One region of the Pseudomonas sp. H3_E07 genome, then DNA from elsewhere that is predicted to be linked to it. Evidence: predicted binding sites of a transcription regulator. Region 1 holds the regulator's gene; each other region holds the start of a gene.

Region 1 (6,658 bases):
GCCCAGCATCACCATCAGGGTCGGCATGATCGCCAAGGTCAACGGCACCTTGATGACGATCTTCGAGCCCTGGCCCTTGGTCGAGTAGATGTTGATCGAGCCGTTGAGCTGGCTGATCTTGGTCTTCACCACGTCCATGCCGACGCCACGGCCGGACACGTCGGAAATCTCGGTCTTGGTCGAGAAGCCCGGGGCGAAGATCAGGTTGTAGCACTCGCTATCGGTCAGGCGGTCGGCGGCGTCCTTGTCCATCACGCCACGCTTGACCGCGATATTGCGCAATATCGCCGGGTCCATGCCCTTGCCGTCGTCAGTGATCGACAACAGGATGTGGTCGCCCTCTTGCTCCGCCGCCAGGATCACTTTGCCGTTGCGGGACTTGCCCGAGGCTTCGCGTTCTTCCGGGGTTTCCACACCGTGGTCGACAGCGTTGCGCACCAAGTGGACCAGCGGGTCGGCCAGGGCCTCGACAAGGTTCTTGTCGAGGTCGGTTTCTTCACCCACCAGTTCTAGGTTGATTTCTTTCTTCAACTGGCGTGCCAGGTCACGAACCAGGCGCGGGAAGCGGCCGAAGACTTTCTTGATCGGCTGCATCCGGGTTTTCATCACGGCGGTCTGCAGGTCGGCGGTCACCACGTCGAGGTTCGACACGGCCTTTTGCATGGCTTCATCGCCGCTGCTCAGGCCCAGGCGCACCAGGCGGTTACGCACCAGTACCAGTTCGCCGACCATGTTCATGATGTCGTCCAGGCGTGCGGTATCAACGCGCACGGTGGTTTCGGCTTCACTGGCGGGTTTATCGGCAACCGGTGCGGCGGCGGCACGTGCCGGAGCTGGTGCGGCAGCCGGCGCAGGTTTGGCCGCTGGTGCAGGGGCAGGCGCTGCAGCTTTGGCGGCAACCGGAGCAGCCGTGGCAACCGTCGCCGCTGGGGCCACTTCGCTGAACTTGCCCTTGCCGTGCAGTTCGTCCAGCAGCGATTCGAACTCATGATCGGAGATCAGGCCGTCGCCGGCCGGTGCTGCACTGGCCGCGGCAGGCGCTGCGGCCGTGGCGGCGACTTCCGGCAAGGCGTCGGCCACGAAGGTGCCCTTGCCGTGCAGTTGGTCGAGCAACGCTTCGAATTCGTCGTCGGTGATATCGGTGTTGGCATTGGCGGTCGGTGCTGCCGGCGCTTCCGACACAGCGGCAGGTGTCACGGCGTCGGCCGCGAACTGGCCTTTGCCATGCAACTGGTCAAGCAGGGATTCGAACTCAGCGTCAGTGATGTCTTCGCTGGTTGGCGCGGCAACAGCCGCAGCCGGTGCTTCTGCCTCGGCCTTCACGGCACTGAGGGAGTTAAGCAACTGCTCGAATTCGCTGTCGGTCACATCCGGCTCGGCCTCAGCCACTGGCTCGGGTGCTGCTTCTGCTACCGGCGCAGCCGACAGGTCGGCGGGCTCCGCATAACGTGCCAGCGCAGCCAACAGTTCCGGAGTGGCCGCGGTGATCGGGGCACGTTCGCGGACTTCGCTGAACATGCCGTTGACCGCATCCAGTGCTTCGAGAATCACGTCCATCAATTCCGAATCAACGTGACGCTCACCCTTGCGCAGGATGTCGAACACGTTCTCGGCAATGTGGCAGCATTCCACCAGCTCATGGAGCTGGAGGAAGCCGGCGCCCCCTTTTACAGTGTGAAAACCGCGAAAAATTGCATTGAGCAGGTTCGCATCATCCGGTCGGCTTTCCAGCTCGACCAGTTGCTCGGACAACTGCTCTAAAATTTCGCCGGCCTCTACAAGGAAATCCTGAAGGATTTCTTCATCGGCGCCGAAGCTCATGTGGGTGCTCCTTAGAAGCCTAAACTGGATAACAGGTCATCAACATCATCTTGACCCGATACAACGTCTTCACGTTTATCGGCATGAATCTGCGGACCTTCACCCTTGGCGAGATGTTTTTTTGGATCTTTTTCCGAGAGGATCGCTTCGCGGTCATGTTCAATGCCGGCAAAACGGTCAACCTGGCCTGCCATAAGCACCAATTTGAGCAAGTTGCTTTCCACTTCGGTGACCAACTGGGTCACACGCTTGATCACCTGACCGGTGAGGTCCTGGTAATCCTGGGCGAGCAGAATGTCGTTGAGGTTGCTGGAAACCGTGCGGTTTTCCTGCTCGCTGCGTGACAAGAACCCTTCGACCCGACGCGCCAACTCACGAAACTCTTCAGCGCCGACTTCGCGGCGCATGAAACGGCCCCAGTCGTTGCTCAGGGCCTGGGCTTCGTTGGCCATACCGTTGACCAGAGGCGTGGCGTTTTCCACCAGGTCCATGGTGCGGTTGGCCGCTGCCTCAGTCAGCCTGACCACATAGGACAGGCGTTCGGTGGCATCAGTGATCTGCGAGATTTCCTCAGCCTGGGGCATGTGTGGGTCAATCTGGAAATTGACGATCGCACTGTGCAGCTCGCGTGTGAGCTTGCCCACTTCCTGGTACAGGCCGCGATCACGGGTCTGGTTGAGCTCATGGATCAACTGCACCGCGTCGCCGAACTGACCTTTTTCAAGGCTTTCGACCAACTGGTGAGCATGCTTTTTCAGGGTCGACTCGAAGTCGGCCTGCGATGATTCTTTATGCTCCATAGCTCCCCCGTGGCAGCATCAATGACCGATGCGGTCGAAGATTTTTTCAATCTTCTCTTTCAAGGCCAATGCAGTGAATGGCTTGACCACGTAACCGTTTACCCCAGCTTGGGCGGCTTCGATGATCTGCTCACGCTTGGCTTCGGCGGTCACCATCAGCACAGGCAGGCCGCGCAGCTTTTCGTCAGCACGTACGTGGCGCAGCAAGTCGATACCGGTCATGCCCGGCATGTTCCAGTCCGTTACCAGAAAGTCGATGCTCCCGCTGTTGAGGATCGGAATGGCCGTAATGCCGTCATCCGCCTCGACCGTGTTAGTGAACCCAAGGTCACGCAACAGGTTTTTTATGATCCGCCGCATCGTTGAGAAGTCATCAACGATGAGGATTTTCATGTTCTTGTCCAATTCGACCTCCAAGCAGTCTTAAACGCGCCCAGCACCTGGACGCGCCATTTCAATCAACAGGCATTACACAAAAAGGACTGCCGAGGGCACCACGGGTCGAACCCGCGAAGGCTGGTCGCCCTCACGGTCTCGTCTGCAGTGTCCCCACACTGCCTGTCAGCGCGCTCGCCACTCTCCCAAACGCCCCCGCAAGCGGGCTGCGCACTGGCTGTGCAACTGGCTGACCCGCGACTCGCTGACCCCCAGGACCTCACCGATTTCCTTGAGGTTCAGCTCTTCGTCGTAGTACAACGCCAACACCAGTCGCTCACGCTCCGGCAAATTGGCAATCGCGTCCGCCAACGCCCCCTGGAAACGCTCATCTTCCAGGTCACGCGATGGCTCCATATGAGCGCTCGCGCCGTCCTCGTGCAGCCCTTCGTGTTCGCCGTCCTGCAACAGGTCGTCGAAACTGAACAGGCGGCTGCCCAAGGTATCGTTCAAAATCCCGTAGTAATCGTCGAGACTCAATTGGAGTTCGGCCGCAACTTCGTGATCTTTAGCGTCGCGACCGGTTTTTGCTTCAATTGCGCGAATTGCGTCACTGACCATGCGCGTATTGCGATGCACCGAACGCGGCGCCCAGTCACCTTTACGCACCTCATCAAGCATCGCACCACGGATACGGATCCCCGCATACGTCTCGAAACTCGCGCCCTTGCTCGCGTCATATTTGGTCGACACTTCGAGCAGGCCGATCATGCCCGCCTGGATCAGGTCTTCGACCTGGACGCTGGCCGGCAGGCGTGCCAGCAGGTGGTAGGCAATGCGCTTGACCAAGGGCGCGTAGCGCTCGATCAACTCGCCCTGACTGTCACGGGCAGACCTCTTGTAAGCGTTGTAGCCAGTCGCTGTCATAGCACGGGTCCTGCGCTCGTCTGATGCACCAATCGCTCGACGAAAAACTCCAGATGCCCCCGTGGGTTGGCGGGCAACGGCCAGGTATCGACCTTCTGGGCAATAGCCTTGAACGCCAATGCGCACTTGGAACGAGGGAACGCTTCGTAGACTGCACGCTGCTTTTGCACAGCCTTGCGCACACACTCGTCGTAGGGCACTGCGCCGACGTATTGTAAGGCGACATCGAGGAAACGATCCGTGACCTTGGTCAACTTGGCGAACAGGTTGCGCCCTTCCTGCGGGCTCTGGGCCATGTTGGCCAAGACGCGGAAGCGGTTCATGCCGTAGTCACGGTTAAGCAGTTTGATCAGGGCGTAGGCGTCGGTGATCGAGGTGGGTTCGTCGCAGACCACCAGCAACACTTCCTGCGCGGCGCGCACGAAGCTGACCACGGACTCGCCGATCCCGGCGGCGGTGTCAATCACCAGCACGTCGAGGTTATCGCCGATATCACTGAACGCCTGGATGAGGCCGGCATGCTGCGCCGGGCTCAGGTGCACCATGCTCTGGGTGCCCGAGGCAGCCGGCACGATGCGGATGCCACCGGGGCCCTGCAGCAGCACATCGCGCAGCTCGCAGCGGCCCTCGATCACATCGGCAAGGGTATGTTTGGGCGTCAGCCCCAGCAGAACGTCGACGTTCGCCAGGCCCAGGTCAGCATCCAACAGCATGACGCGACGGCCAAGCTCTGCCAGGGCCAGGGACAAATTCACTGACACGTTAGTTTTCCCGACGCCACCTTTGCCGCCGGTCACCGCGATCACCTGTACGGGATGCATGCTGCCCATTTTATTTCTTTACCTTGTCTTGCTTAGACGCAGGCTACATGGCTTGGCCGCGTGAATCGCTTGCAGACCATCGATGTAGATACATTTCACGGTGTTCATCCTGCCCTCAACCGACCCGTTTTGCCGGGTTGTGATAAAGGTCGGCGAACATATCAGCCATCGCTTCCTCGCTAGGCTCTTCTTGCATTTGCACGCTGACTGCACGGCTGACCAACTGATGACGGCGCGGCAGATGCAGATCATCCGGGATCCGCGGCCCGTCGGTCAGGTAAGCGACCGGCAATTCATGACTGATGGCCAGGCTCAACACCTCGCCCAGGCTCGCGGTTTCGTCGAGCTTGGTGAGGATGCAACCGGCCAGGCCGCAGCGTTTGTAGCTGTGATACGCAGCGGTAAGAACCTGTTTCTGGCTGGTGGTTGCAAGCACCAGGTAGTTTTTCGATTTGATGCCACGTCCGGCCAGGCTTTCAAGCTGCATGCGCAATGCCGGGTCGCTGGCTTGCAGGCCGGCGGTATCGATCAATACCACGCGTTTGCGCAGCAGCGGGTCGAGGGCGTTGGCCAGGGACTGGCCCGGGTCGACGTGAGTCACCGATACATTGAGAATACGGCCCAGCGTCTTGAGCTGCTCCTGGGCACCAATACGGTAGCTGTCCATGCTCACCAGCGCGATATTCTGTGCGCCGTATTTGAGTACGTAACGGGCCGCCAGCTTGGCCAGGGTGGTGGTCTTGCCCATGCCGGCAGGGCCGACCATGGCGATCACACCGCCCTCTTCCAATGGTTCGATTTCCGGGGTAACGATCATCCGTGCCAGGTGGGCCAGCAACATGCGCCAAGCCTGGCGAGGCTCTTCGATTTCGGTGGTCAAGGCCAGCAGGTCGCGGGACAACGGGCCGGACAAGCCGATACGTTGCAGGCGCCGCCACAGGTTGGCCTGTTGCGGCTTGCTGCCTTGCAGCTGGTTCCAGGCCAACGAGCCAAGCTGCACTTCCAGCAGCTCACGCAGGCCATTGAGTTCAAAGCGCATCGAGTCGAACACCCGCTGGTCAACCGCAGGCGCCGGAGCAGGCGCAGCAGGACGTGGCGGTTCTTTGAAGGTCGGCTCGACCAGCGGCTCGGAAGCGGTCAGCGGCAGGCCGGCGAACAACTGGCGATTAGTGGTGGCATCGCTGTCGCCGCGCATGCTCAGTTCCGCCTGGGCCGAGACAATGCGTGAAGCAGTCTTGCGCAGCTCGTCTTCGAGCTCCATGTTCGGCACACGCGGCGCCAGGGCCTGGGGGGTGTAATCCAGGGCAGCCGTCAGCTCGACACCGCCGGCAATACGACGGTTTCCGATAATCGCGGCGTCAGCGCCCAGCTCATCACGAACCAGTTTCATGGCCTGACGCATATCGGCGGCGAAAAAACGCTTCACTTGCATAACCCACTACCCTCAGCCATTGGGGCCTACTGTCGCGACGATAGTCACTTGCTTGTTGTCAGGAATTTCCTGATAAGCCAAAACGTGCAAATTCGGTACTGCCAGGCGTCCAAACCGCGACAACATCGCCCGGACGGGGCCTGCCACCAGCAGAATCACCGGTTGGCCCTGCATTTCCTGGCGCTGTGCGGCGTCGATCAACGAACGCTGCAGCTTCTCAGCCATGCTTGGCTCCAGCAGAACGCCCTCTTCCTGGCCTTGTCCTGCCTTCTGAATACTATTGAGCAATATTTGTTCCAACCTTGGTTCCAAGGTGATCACAGGCAGCTCGGAGTCAAGCCCTACAATGCTTTGGACGATTGCACGCGACAATCCGACGCGCACCGCGGCCACCAGGGCGGCAGTATCTTGACTCTTGGCGGCATTGTTGGCGATGGCCTCGGCAATGCTGCGGATGTCCCGTACCGGCACCTGTTCGGCCA
Region 2 (6,658 bases), 1.2 Mb from region 1:
CGCGATCACCCTGTAACCGGCGTCGCTGAGGGCCTTGATCGAGCTTTCCCAGGTGGCGCCGCAGAAGTTCTTGCCATGCATCAGCACCACGCTGCGGCCGTTGGCCTGCCCTTTGGCGGGCACATCCATATAACCCATCTGCAGTGACGTGCCTTGGGATTGAAATTCGAAATGCTGAAGCGGGTAGGGGTATTCAAAGCCTTGCAGCTCGGGACCGTACGTAGCGGCGAATGCCGGGGCGGCGGTGGCGGCGAGCAGGCTGGCGATGCAAAAAGCGCGGGTCAGGGGCATTGGCAGGGCTCCGAGAAGGGTGCTCGGATGCTGTTGCGAGACGATTAAGTGGGGATTAACACCCATTGCAACGCCACGGCAGCCAGCACGCCATAACGCACGCTTTTGGCCAGGGTCACCAGCAATAGGAATCGCCATAACGGCTCGCGCATCACCCCGGCCACCAGGGTCAGCGGGTCGCCAATGATCGGCACCCAACTGAGCAACAGCGTCCAATGCCCCCAGCGCTCGTAATGATTGCGAGCCTTGTCCAACTGCTTGTCGCTGACGGGAAACCAGCGTCGTGTCTTGAAGTGCTCAACCCAGCGCCCCAGCCACCAGTTCACCACCGAGCCCAGCACATTGCCCAGCGTGGCAATGCCCAGCAACAGCCACAGGCTGTAATGCCCGCTGAGCAGCAAGCCCACCAGCACGGCTTCCGATTGCAGTGGCAGCAGTGTCGCGGCGCCAAAGGCGGCGAAGAATAACCCCAGATAGCCCGCGATCATTGCGCCGGGTATTCAGCCACCACCACGTCTTTGCCCTCGCGGGTCAGGCCGATGACTTGATAGGCCTCGCTGCGGCCTTCGACTTCCATGCCGGGTGAGCCCATGGGCATGCCCGGCGCGGCGACGCCCAGCAGGTCGTCACGTTTGCGCAAGGCCAGCACCTGTTCGGCAGGCACATGGCCTTCGACGAACTTGCCGTCGATCACGGCCGTGTGGCACGAACCCAGGCGCGGCGCCACGCCCAGGCGTTGCTTGACGGCGCTCATGTCGGCTTCGACGTGGTCATTGACCTTAAAGCCATTGCTTTGCAGGTGGCTGATCCATTTTTTGCAGCAACCGCAGTTGGCGTCGCGGTGCACGTCGATGGGGATCAGCTCGGCAGCTTGGGCCAGGGTAGTGGTGAAGAGGGCTGACAGCAGGGCCAGGCGCAATGTGGTTTTCATAGAAACTCGCGTGTAGGAGATGGCCGTTGGGATGGCGGCGATCATGACGCTGTCATCGCAGGCAAGCCAGCGCCTGGCCGGTGGGAATGTTTCCAAATTATACGAAGGGTGGGTTTTCCAACCGGTGTTTGAGCTGATCGAGGGCGACGGCCGACAACTCGATCATGCGCTCATGCAAGGTGGCCAATTGCAGCTCGGTCTCGTAGGTCAGCACCCGCTTGAACAGCGTGCCGCCCTGATGGGGCAGCAGGAAGTAGTGGATGGAACCATCAACGGCCAGGGAGGTGAACACCGTCTTGAATTCGCCAGGGCGCCGGGCGATCTGCACGCGGTAACTCATGGGGACGCGGACCCCCAACAAGTCGATGAATTCGGTGAAGCGCGCACCGGCAGGCAGTGAGCCGGTGGTGCCGGTATCGGCACTCAGGGACGTGGGATGCCATTCGTGCCAGCGATCCGGTTGGGTCACATAGTCATAGACAGCATCGATGGGGGCCTTGATAAAGCGTTCCTGACTGATCCGCTCCAAACGGACCGCCTGCTCGGCAGCTCGCATGGCACACCTCCTGTGTTGCGACTAGGAGCTGTCAGAATAGTCCCACTCCCGCACATTGCACGGGAGTGTTTCAGCCGTTTATCAGCACACTTTGAATCGACCCATCAGCGCGATTACCCGACCATTCGCATCCAACAGGCTTTGCGTGTTGGTTTCGGTGGCATGGCCGCTCTGCACCAGCTCTTCGACCATTTGTCGGATCTGCACCATGCTTCGGTTGATCTCCTCGGTTACCGCGCTTTGCTGCTCGGCCGCCGTGGCGATCTGGGTGCTGAGGTTGTTGATGTGGCTGACAGAGCCGGCCATTTCATCCAGGCCGGTGTTCACCCGCGCCGTGGCATCCGCCGCCGACTGGCAGCTGGCCTGGGTGTTTTCCATGGCCGCTACCGAGGAGCTGACGCCGGCAGTCAGGCGCGTGAGCATTTCGTTGATCTGCGAGGTGCTGGCCTGAGTGCGTGCGGCGAGCGCGCGGACCTCGTCGGCCACTACTGCAAATCCACGACCCTGCTCGCCTGCGCGCGCAGCCTCGATGGCGGCGTTAAGGGCGAGCAGGTTGGTCTGGCCGGCGATCGCACCGATTACGCCAAGGGTTTCGGTAATGCGCGCCGCGTCCTGGCGCATGTTTTCCACGCTGTGGGTGGCGCTGGACACTTCGCCAATCAAGGCGCTGACGCTGTTGGACGCTTCACCCACGACGACGCGGGAACGGTCGGCATGCTCATTGGCACGCTGGGTGAACGCGGCGGTTTCGGCGGCGTTTTGCGCGACGGTGTCAGCAGTGGAGCTCATCTCGGTGATGGCCGTGACCGTCTGGTCGGTCTCCGAGGCATGCCGCACCAGGATCTGGTTGGTGTGCGCCGAGGTCCGCTGCAGTTGTTCAAGGCTCGACGACATGGCGCCGGTTGCTTGGGTGACTTCGCCAATCATGTTCTGCAGGTAGACGATAAAGCGGTTTACCGAGTGGCCGATGGCACCCAGTTCGTCTTCAGCGCGAATGGTGATGCGTCGCGTAAGGTCGGCATCGCCGGTGGACAGTGCGTCGATATTGGTTTTCAGCGACTTCATGCGCTGCACCAGTTGACGGATCGCATACACGGCGAGCAGCACCAGCAACAGCACCATGGGGATTTGCAACAGGGCCAGGGTGCCGAGAACGTCATCGCGCTGGGCGGTAATCAACGCGGTAGGCAGGGCGGTGGCAAGGAACCACGGTGTGCCTGCGATCGGGCGCATATAAAAGGTGCTGGCCACGCCCTGGTTGTCGAACTCGCTGCGTTGCAGCGCCTGGTCGCGTTGGGCCAGGGCTTTGCTGACCTGGGCGGCGAACGCGGAGGTGCCGGTGAGTTCGCTGATGTTCTTGAGCACCACCGGGCTGCTGATACGCGTGCTGTTGCTGATGATCTTGCCGTCGCCTTCGACGATCAGCATTTGCCCGCCGATGTCTTTCTCTTTGCTGGCCACCAGGTCATTGAAAAAGCCCAGGGTCACGTCGATGGTGGCGACGCCATAGGGCACGCCGTCGCGCTGGATGGCCATGGCGCAGTTGGTGCGCGGCTCCTGGCTGGCGTCGTCCTTGTAGGCGGCGGCCCAGGCGCACTGGCCGCGTGGCGAGGCCAGGCCGCCTTTGTACCAGCTCTGGTCGTAGTAGTTGGGGGCGGGGTCGCTGTTCCAGAAGGTATTCACCGCCAATTTGCCCGAGGCGTCGCGGTGCCAGAAGGTGCTGTGTTTGTTGCGCCCCGGTGTGCGCTGGTTAGGCAGCGGCCAGATCCCGCCACCGAAGACTTTCAGCTCGCCATACTGGTCGACCAGGCCAGGCAGGACCTTGTCGATGGCATCGCTGTCGAGCAACGGGACGGTCTGGGTAATGCTGCGTTGCTGGGACTGAACCTTGTTCAGCTCGCCCTGGATCTGTTCAGCCACCTCGGCGATGCGGTTGAGCACCACCTGCTCTTCGGTGTGACGCAGCGTGGGGGCGACCAACTGGCCGATGCCCACGACGGTCAACACAAATAACACCAGGACGAACAGCACCAGGAACAGGGTATAGCGGGCTTGGATGGAGCGCAGTGGGGGCATGGGGTCGTCCTTACGAAGCGTTTATTATCGACGCGGCTTTGTTAGAGCTTCGTAGGGCTATCGGCCTGGGTGGAAAGAGCTTGAGGTACGATCGTGCAAGAAAAGCGAGCGCCTGTTGAGGGCGCTCCTTCGTTCAGATATCCAGCATGGCCATCACCGCTTCCGGGTAGCGCAGGCCGGCGGTCGCTTCAACGGGGAAGATCGCCTCCAGCGTTGCCAATTCGGCCGGGCTGAGGCTGATCGCGAGGGCTGCCACATTCTCTTCCAGATACTTACGCTGCTTGGTGCCGGGAATCGGAATGATGAAGTCACCCTGGGCCAATACCCAGGCCAGCGCGAGTTGCCCGGCGCTCACACCTTTGTCGGCTGCCAAGGCCTGTACCTGCTTCACCAACTGCAGGTTTCTGCCGAAGTTTTCGCCCTGGAAGCGCGGGCTGAAGCGACGGTAGTCATCGGCGCCGAAGTCGTCCGGGCTTTGCAGTGCGCCGGTCAGAAAACCACGGCCCAGCGGGCTGTAGGGCACAAACGCAATGCCTAAGCGTTGGCAGGCGGCGAGGCAGCCGTTGTGTTCCTGGTCGCGGCTCCACAGCGAATACTCGCTTTGCAGGGCGCTGATCGGGTGCACCTTGTGGGCGCGCTCCAGGGTGGCGGCCGAGGCTTCGCTCAAGCCCAGGTAGCGCACTTTGCCCTGTTGCACCAGCTCGGCCATGGCACCAACGGTTTCTTCGATAGCAACCTGTGGGTCGATACGGTGTTGGTAGTACAAATCCAGCGTCTCCACACCGAGCCGCTGCAGGGTGCCGTTGATGGCTTCGCGGATGTACTCCGGCCGGCCATCCACGCCACGCGCTGCCGGGTGTGCCGGGTCGCGCACGATGCCGAACTTGCTGGCCAGGAACACTTGGTCACGCTTGCCGGCGATGGCTTTGCCGATTAATTGTTCATTGGTGTGAGGGCCGTACATATCGGCGGTATCGAGAAAGCTGACGCCCAGTTCCAAGGCGCGGTGCAGCGTTGCAGTGGCTTCCCGCGTGTCGCTGCCGGGGGTATAGAAATCGCTCATGCCCATGCAGCCGAGGCCGATGGCGGAGACGAGGGGACCGTTGTTACCGAGTTGGCGAGTGTGCATGGGGGAACTCCTTGTTGAGAAGGCCTGCATTGTCACGCTGGACAAAATCGGGATAAACCGGCTAAAAGCGCTAACACTGTTCGTAATTTCTAAATAATCAGCTCAAGGAGCCGGCGTTTGGACCGTTTCAACGCGATGCGCGTGTTCACCCGGATCGTCGAACTGCGTGGCTTTGCCAAGGCTGCCGACAGCCTGCAACTGCCCCGCGCCTCGGTGACGGTGCTGATCAAGCAATTGGAGGCGCACCTTGGCGTACAGCTGTTGCAACGCACCACGCGGCAGGTCAGCCCTACACTGGATGGGGCCGCGTATTACCAGCGCTGCGTGCAATTGCTGTCGGACCTTGAGGAAACTGAAGCGGTGTTTTCCACCAGCCGCCAGAGTCCACGTGGGACTTTGAGCGTGGATATGCCCTCGGGCATCGGCCGTTTGATCGTGATCCCGGCATTGCCGGACTTCACCGCGCGGTATCCGCAGATCGAGTTGGAGATTGGCCTCAATGACCGCCCCGTGGACCTGATCCGCGAGGGTGTGGACTGCGTGCTGCGCGGTGGCCTGGCCCTGGATGAATCGCTGGTGGCGCGGCCTCTGGCAATGATGGATCAACTGACCCTGGCAAGTCCCTGCTACCTGCAGCGCAGGGGTGTTCCCACGTCTTTTGAAGACCTGGCCAACCATCAGATGGTCGAGTACGTCTCCAGCGCCAGTGGCAAACGGTTTGGCCTGGAGTTCGAGGTGGGTGGCGAATGGCAGACCGTCAACCTGCCAAAGGGCCTGGCGGTGAACAGTTCCGATGGCTACTTCGCGGCCTGCGAGGCTGGGTTCGGCTTGATCCAGGCGCCGCATTATCACGCCATGCGCCAACTGGCCGCGGGGACGTTAGTGGAGGTGTTGCCACGGTTGGCGGTACCGAAAATGGCGCTCTCGGCCCTCTACCCGCCGCATCGTCAACTGTCCCTGCGCGTACGGGTGTTCGTGGACTGGCTGGTCGAACTCTGCGCCACGCCCGGCACCGGGTTGCGGCGCTAAGCCTGTGCCTTGCGATAAGCGCCAGGCTGTTGCCCAGTCACTTTGTGAAACGCCCGGGTAAACGCCGCCACCGACTGATAACCCACCGCCACTGCAACATCCGCCACCGTCTGGTTCTGCTTGAACAACTGGCAGGCATGGCGCATGCGCATCATCAACAGCACCTGCCCCGGCGATTGTCCGCACAGTTCATTGAAGCGCTTGAAAAACGCCGAGCGCGACAACCCGGTGCAGGCGGCCATGCTTTCCAGGGTCCAGGCATCGGCCGGGCGGGCGATCAACTGTTCCAGCAGGTCGGCAAACGCCGGCTGCCGCGCCAGCGCGGCCAGGCCACCCAGTGCGCTGTTGTCCAGCACCTGTTGGCGCAGGACGTACAGAAACAGCAGGTGGCAAAGCCGTTCAAGCAACGCGGAAGAGGGCGCAGGCAAGCGCTCGCATTCTTGCAGGATCAGTTCGAACAGGTTGCGTGCGGCGGTCAGTGAGGGATCGCCCGCACGCAAGATGATCCACGCGGGCAGGGTGTCGACGATCATCGCTGACAAACCGGACTGGAAGTGAAAAAAACCACACACCAGGCCGACGCCATCGCTGGCGGCGCTGTCCAGGGGCACCATTGGCACGCGGGGACATTCCTGCGCGCCCGCCG
Region 3 (6,658 bases), 1.2 Mb from region 1:
GGTGAGGCAAGGAGCCTGTGCGCAACTGTGATTAAGACTTTAACAATGGTTTACATCGCTGAACCTTTGATGCCGGTATGGTTTGTGGCTACTGGCAAACATCATGGTCGCCTCGACCTACAATCCCGCCTTGCGCATGCGGGTCGAGGATTGCCTGACGGCGGGGTTCAGCAGCACCTGTGTCGCCAGTAGCGGGACATTGATTATGTTTCCATCCTGGTTGATGCACTCGGTACGACGCTTTAAGGGAACGCGGCCACGGATCTCGATCGCGTTCAACTTCGGTACATGATGCCCCTTAGGTTTCACTGATGGAAGCGTCTGCCCAACGCATCCAACCGCACCGCAATCGGCGGCAGCTGCTCACTGCTGCGAGCCAGGGTTTCCACATCGTTGGCGGTGCTTTGCGCAATGCTCTGCACCGACTGCAACCGCCCGACAATCTCCAGGTTCGCCTCGGTCTGCTCGCGGGTGGTGGTCACGATTCGCCCGTTCAGGTCGTCGATCTGTGCGATGTCGCTGCCCACCGCGCGGAGCATATCGACGGCGACCTGGCTGTCTTCCACGCAGCGGTCCACGCCTTGGCGGCTGTCGTGCATGGCTTCCACGGCCTGGCGGCTGCCGTGTTGCAGGCTCTCGATGATGGTCTTGATTTCCTGGGTGGACACTGCCGTGCGCTGCGCCAGGTTGCGTACTTCGTCCGCGACCACGGCAAAGCCACGGCCTTGCTCGCCGGCGCGGGCGGCTTCGATGGCTGCGTTGAGGGCGAGCAGGTTGGTCTGGTTGGCGATGCTGCTGATCACATCGAGCACGGTGCCGATCTGCTCGGCCTGTACGGCCAGGCCTTGCACCGTTTCATGGGTGCCGTTGAGGCGTGAGGCCAACTGGGTGATTTCCTGCTGGGCGCGGCCGACACTTTCCTGGCCACGCAAAATCTGTTGGCTGGCCTTGCCAGCGTGATCCACCGCCTGTTCGACATGCACGGCGATGTGGCCCATGGCGTCTTCCATACGCTGCATGGAACCGGTCATCTGGGTGATTTCCGCCAATTGGTGCCGCGCGCCTTTTTCCAGGGTGCCGCTGGCGCTGGCCAGTTCCTGGCCGAGTTGGCCAAGGCCGTGGGAGTCGCGGGCAACGCCGTCTATCAGGTGGGTGATCTGTTGCAAGAAGTGATCGAAACGCTTGGCCAGGGACATGTGCACCTTGCCTTCGCCCTGGGCGGTTTGCGCCGAGATCTGTGTGGTGACGGAGAGCATCTTCTCGAGCATTTCCTGGCTCTCGACCGCTTCGGCCTGGCTGTGCACGGCCAGGTACAGCAGGGCGACGGTCTCCATCACCACGTAGAAGGCATGCACGAACACCATGGTCCAGCCGCCGTGATGCTCCATCACAAACACCGGAACGCCTTGATGTTGCAGGGCATGGAATACCACATGGTGCACGGCGATGGTGGCGGCGGCGACCAGGATCGGCAGCCAGTCGCGATAAAACGTCAGCACCGCCAGCAACGCGAAGATCCCGAAGTGCGATTCGATCACGCCCTGCGCCTGGTTAATGTGCAGCGCCGCCATGACCATCAAACCTGCGCCGAGGGCGCAACGCATCACGCGGCTGCCGCCTATCGCACGGTAGAGCAGTGTGAGCACCACGCTGGTACTGCCGCCAACAATGATGGCTTGCATCAAGGTGTCGTGCCAGAACGCCAGGCCCAGGGAGAACAGGAACATCAGCCAGACCAGCGCCAGCATGATGCGGTCGGCTTTGCGGTAGTGCTCGAAAAAACGCGTGCGAGTGGGCATTCACACTTACTCCATGTGGTCTGGCCGAATCAAAGTGAGGGGCAGGGTGGAGCGAATCAGATATTTTTTTGGTTTTTATTGGAATCAGTGATGCCAACCGTATATCGGCATCAGGAGGCGGGACTTTAGGTGCGGCTACCCGGACGGGTAGCCGCTTATCGGGCGATGGTCAGAAGCTGTATTTGGCCGTGACGCCAAAGCTGCGCGGGTTACCGTAGGTGTCGTTAGGACCCCAGATCGGGCTGTTGCCGATGGCCGAGTAGTAGGTGCGGTCGAAGATGTTGTTCACGTTCAGCTGCAGGTCCAGGTGCTTGTTCACCTGGTAACCGGCCATCACGTCTGCCACGGCATAGCTGCCTTGTTCCAGGCGATAGGTATTGCTGTTGGCGAGTACCACATCGTTGTACATGCGGCTCTGCCAGTAGACATTGCCTCCGAGGCGCAGTTTTTCCAGTGGGCCCTGGAAGCGATAGGAAGTGGTCAGCTTGAACAAACGTTCCGGGGTGTCGGTGTCGAAACGCTGGTTGTTGTTGGACGCGTTAGTGTCCTTGATGTAATGCGCACGGGTGTACGTAAACCCGCCGCCGACTTGCCAGTTTTCGGTGAGTGCGCCTTGCAGTTCTAGGTCGATACCTTGGCTGCGTACCATACCGGACGCCTCATAGCAGGTCATGATCGGGCAGCCCGCTTGGCTCTCGGGCAGGGTAGCGCGGTTTTTCTGGTCGATCTGGAACACGGCGAGGCTGGCGTTGAGTGCGCCGTTGAAGTACTCGCCCTTGATACCGACTTCGTAGTTTTCGCCGACGATAGGCTCAAGCGGCTTGTCCGAAAAGTCCCGGTTTGTCTGCGGCGTGAAGATGTCGGTGTAACTCGCATAAACGGAATATTGGTCGTTCAGGTCGTAGATCACGCCGGCGTAGCGCGTAAGGTTGCGGGTGACTTTGTAGTCGCCGTCGCCCTGGCGGTCATCGTAGTCGTACCAGTCCACGCGGGCACCCAGGATCACCTTGAGCGGGTCGGCCAGGTTCAGGCGGGTGGTCAGGTAAACGCCGTCCTGGGTGGTGATGTTGTGGCCTTTGCCGTTGCGCACGAAGTCCGGTTTTGCCCCATTGAACGGGTAATTGGTGTCGTAGGGGCTGTATTCCTTGGACGTGGCGTCATAGACGCGTTTGCTGGTGCCCACCACCACTTCATGGGTGCGGCCGAAGGCTTCGACCGGGCCACTGAGGAACGTGTCCAGGCCGTACTGTTTGTCGTCCTGGTGCGATTGGTAGGCGGTGCGCGCCAGCGTGGTCTGGTAGCGCGACTGGTAGGTGCCGGTGAACACGCCATCCAACTGTGATGACGAGCCGGCGATGTGGAGCTTCCAGTCATTGGCGAAGCGATGTTCGATATCACCGAATACAGTGTCGATGGTGAGCTTCTTGTTTTCCCAATCGGAGCCGGGGTTGGTGGAGCGGGGCAGGTTCAGGTGATGGCCGTCGGTGCCGATGGGCAAGCCGCCCCAGAAGAAGTTGGTCTGGTCTTCCTGGCGCGAAAAACCCAGGGTGGCAGTGGTGTTTTCGCTGAGGTCGGCTTCACCGATGGCGTAGAACAGGCCGTGGTCGCTTTCTTCTCCTTTGCGAAAGCTGTTGGCGTCGCGGTAGGAACCCACCACGCGGCCGCGCAGGGTGCCGCTGTCATTCAAGGCGCTGGAGGCGTCGAACTCGCCGCGATAATCGTCCCAGCTGCCGGCGGCACCGGTGATCGACACCTGCGGCGTGGCGGTTGGACGCTTGCGCACAAAGTTGATCGCCGCCGACGGGTTGCCGGCGCCGGTGACCAGGCCCGTGGCGCCGCGGATCACTTCCACACGGTCGAACATCGCCAGGTTGGGCTGCACACTGTTGGCGTAGCCGGAATAAGAGCTGGGAATGCCGTCGAACATCATGTTGTCGATGTCGAAGCCACGTGAGCTGTACGTATGTCGACCGGGGCCGCTGGACTGGCTGAGGAACAGGCCTGGCGTGTTCTTGACCACGTCGTTGACGCTGGTCATGGCCTGGTCGTCCATGCGCTGGCGGGTGATCACCGTGACGGCTTGGGGCGTCTCGCGCATGGTCAGCGGGAGTTTGGTGGCGGTCGCCATTGCTCCGGTGGTGTAGGACTGGGTGCCTTCGGTGGTCTGGCCCAACTGTTCACTACTGATCTGGGTGGCGCCCAATTCCAGTGGGGCGGCTTTTTCCGCCTCAGCGGCAAACACCGCAGGTGAACTTGCAAGACAGACGGCCAACGCCATCAGACTGGGTGAAAAACCTTTGCCGCCGTGTTGTTGCACAGACATGAAACTGACTCTCCCCGAATGCCTTCCGTGGCGAATAATAAAAGTGTTGATAATTATTCGCATCAGTGTGACATGTTGATCTTTTGGGAAAAAGGCTTCAGAGAGAATTGGTTAACGAATTTTTCACCTCCGTGTGACGGCAAATCGCCATGCCGTCGCCCTGGAAATGCGGCGTGCGCAGCGCTTATTCACGCAAGGGGATCGCCACTCGACTCGTCGCCTTGACCTCCCTCAGCGCCAGGCTCGATTGAATCGACGCAATCCCCAACTGCCGCCGTAACACGCTCTCGACAAACTCGCTGTAGCTGTCCAGATCTTCCGCCAGCACCTGCAACAGATAATCCGCATCACCGGTGATCTTGTGGCAGGACAACACTTGCGGCAGTTCCTTCACCACGGCTTCAAACGCATCCGGCGCATGATCGGTATGGATCGCAAAACGCACATGCACGAACGCCATGATGTCCAGCCCGAGCATCTTGCGGTCGAGGTTGGCCTGGTAGTCTTTGATCACGCCTTCTTCTTCCAGGCGTTTGCGTCGCCGCCAGCAGGGCGTGAGGCTCAGGGATAGACGCTCACTCAACTGGGCGTTGGAAATACTCGCGTCTTGCTGGAGCAGGGCAAGAATGGCGAGATCGGTATCATCAAGCGTGACCTGCTTGGTTTTATTTTTCATAAGTTCGCGCCAGGTAGGAAAAAATTCCCGATAAACCTATCAGTGGCGCAAGTAAAAGCAAAGAAAGCCCACGCCAGCCAGAACAAAATAGACCCTGTCTTTTACTGGCGGATGCCCACCCATGTTGACTGTTTTTAGCGAAACCCACCGTTTGCACCACGGCACCGAACTCAAAGACGGCGTGCTGAAACCTTCATTCGAACAACCGAGCCGCGCCGACACCGTGCGTGACCGCGTCAGGCAGGTTGGCCTGGGCGATATCATCACGCCGCGCCGCTTTGATCGGGCCTGTTACGTCAACGCCCACAGCGAGCGCTATGTGACCTTCCTGGAAACCGCTTGGGCCGAATGGACCGCCATCGGTCGCAGCCATGACGCATTGCCCTTGGTATGGCCGGTCCGTGACCTGGCCAACCAGCAGGTGCCGGAGTTTATCGACGGCAAGCTCGGTTTCTTTGCCATGGACGCAGGCTCGCCGATTACCCGCACCACCTGGGATGCGGTCAAAACCAGCGCGGACATCGCCTTGACCGGCCTGGCGCTGATCGGCGAAGGCCATCAGAGTGCGTTCGCCCTGTGCCGCCCACCGGGCCACCACGCGGCCCGCGAATACATGGGCGGTTATTGCTACCTCAACAACGCAGCGATTGCCGCACAGCACGCCGTGACCCAAGGCGCCAAGCGCGTGGCGGTGCTGGATGTGGATTTCCACCACGGCAACGGCACGCAGAATATTTTCTACGATCGCCCGGACGTGCTGTTCATTTCCCTGCATGGCGACCCGGCGGTGTCTTATCCGTATTTCTCCGGCGCTGCCAACGAACGCGGCGCGGGCGCGGGCGCGGGTTTCAACCTGAATTACCCGCTGCCCAAAAACACCACCTGGGATCACTACCAGACCGCCCTGATCGATGCCTGCCGGCAACTGCGCGACTTTGCCCCCGACGTGCTGGTGATCTCCCTGGGGGTCGACACCTTCAAGGACGACCCCATCAGCCACTTCCTCCTCGACAGCCAGGACTTCCTCGGTATGGGTGAAATCATCGCCAGCGTCGGAGTGCCAACCCTGTTCGTGATGGAAGGCGGCTACATGGTCGATGAAATCGGCATCAACGCCGTCAACGTACTGCACGGTTTCGAAAGCAACACCCGATAACAACAATCCGTCGTATTTTCTTCTGCCAAAACTCAAAAACATAACAAGAGGTTTTGTGATGAAAACAACCACGTCCGGGCTTTATGAGAAGCCTGCGTTGCAACGCACCCTGAGCAACCGCCATATCCAGTTGATGGCCATGGGCGGTGCAATCGGCACCGGTCTGTTCATGGGCTCCGGCAAGATCATTGCGCTGTCCGGCACCTCGATCATCCTGATTTACATGATCATCGGGCTCTTTGTGTATTTCGTCATGCGCGCCATGGGCGAACTGCTGCTGTCGAACCTCAACTTCAAGAGCTTCGCCGATTTTGCCGGCGCCTACCTGGGGCCGCGCGCGGCGTTTTTCCTGGGCTGGTCGTATTGGTTGAGCTGGAGCGTGGCGGTGATCGGGGACGCGGTGGTGGTCGGTGGCTTCTTCCAGTACTGATTCCCCCATGTGCCGGCCTGGATGCCGGCAGTGGGCATGCTGCTCACGTTGTTTGCGTTGAATGTATTGACGGTCAGGCTGTTTGGCGAAGTGGAGTTCTGGTTCGCGATCATCAAGCTCATTGCCGTGCTGACCTTGATCGGCGTGAGTGGGGTCCTGATCGCCAGTTCGTTTGTCTCGCCGACCGGAGTCACGGCTTCATTCACCCATTTATTGGACCCGCAGGCCGCGTTTCCCAATGGCCTGTTCGGCTTTTTTGCCGGGTTCCAGATGG

Evidence for each region. The regulator FliA, encoded in region 1, starts transcription of late flagellar genes. The targets are predictions, from matches to a motif close to CTAAAGTTTNNNNNNNNNNNGCCGNTAA.
Region 2: the regulator FliA is predicted to act here: its motif matches at 3,912-3,939, upstream of AB4O08_RS26495 (methyl-accepting chemotaxis protein).
Region 3: the regulator FliA is predicted to act here: its motif matches at 1,901-1,928, upstream of AB4O08_RS26380 (methyl-accepting chemotaxis protein).

The regions. Positions count from the first base shown of each region.
Region 1 is NZ_CP162795.1:4,538,282-4,544,939, reverse strand. It holds gene AB4O08_RS20890 (chemotaxis protein CheA) at 1-1,821, opposite strand, end outside; gene AB4O08_RS20885 (protein phosphatase CheZ) at 1,833-2,621, opposite strand; gene AB4O08_RS20880 (chemotaxis response regulator CheY) at 2,640-3,014, opposite strand; gene fliA (RNA polymerase sigma factor FliA) at 3,183-3,923, opposite strand; gene fleN (flagellar synthesis regulator FleN) at 3,920-4,753, opposite strand; gene flhF (flagellar biosynthesis protein FlhF) at 4,860-6,176, opposite strand; gene flhA (flagellar biosynthesis protein FlhA) at 6,189-6,658, opposite strand, start outside.
Region 2 is NZ_CP162795.1:5,722,758-5,729,415, forward strand. It holds gene AB4O08_RS26475 (alpha/beta fold hydrolase) at 1-291, opposite strand, end outside; gene AB4O08_RS26480 (YqaA family protein) at 336-779, opposite strand; gene AB4O08_RS26485 (DUF411 domain-containing protein) at 776-1,222, opposite strand; gene AB4O08_RS26490 (SRPBCC family protein) at 1,320-1,778, opposite strand; gene AB4O08_RS26495 (methyl-accepting chemotaxis protein) at 1,860-3,854, opposite strand; gene AB4O08_RS26500 (aldo/keto reductase) at 3,988-4,983, opposite strand; gene AB4O08_RS26505 (LysR family transcriptional regulator) at 5,101-6,012, shown strand; gene AB4O08_RS26510 (AraC family transcriptional regulator) at 6,009-6,658, opposite strand, start outside.
Region 3 is NZ_CP162795.1:5,696,871-5,703,528, forward strand. It holds partial or broken gene AB4O08_RS26375 (putative 2OG-Fe(II) oxygenase) at 104-292, shown strand; gene AB4O08_RS26380 (methyl-accepting chemotaxis protein) at 306-1,799, opposite strand; gene AB4O08_RS26385 (TonB-dependent siderophore receptor) at 1,969-4,122, opposite strand; gene AB4O08_RS26390 (Lrp/AsnC family transcriptional regulator) at 4,307-4,798, opposite strand; gene AB4O08_RS26395 (histone deacetylase family protein) at 4,920-5,954, shown strand; partial or broken gene AB4O08_RS26400 (amino acid permease) at 6,013-6,658, shown strand, end outside.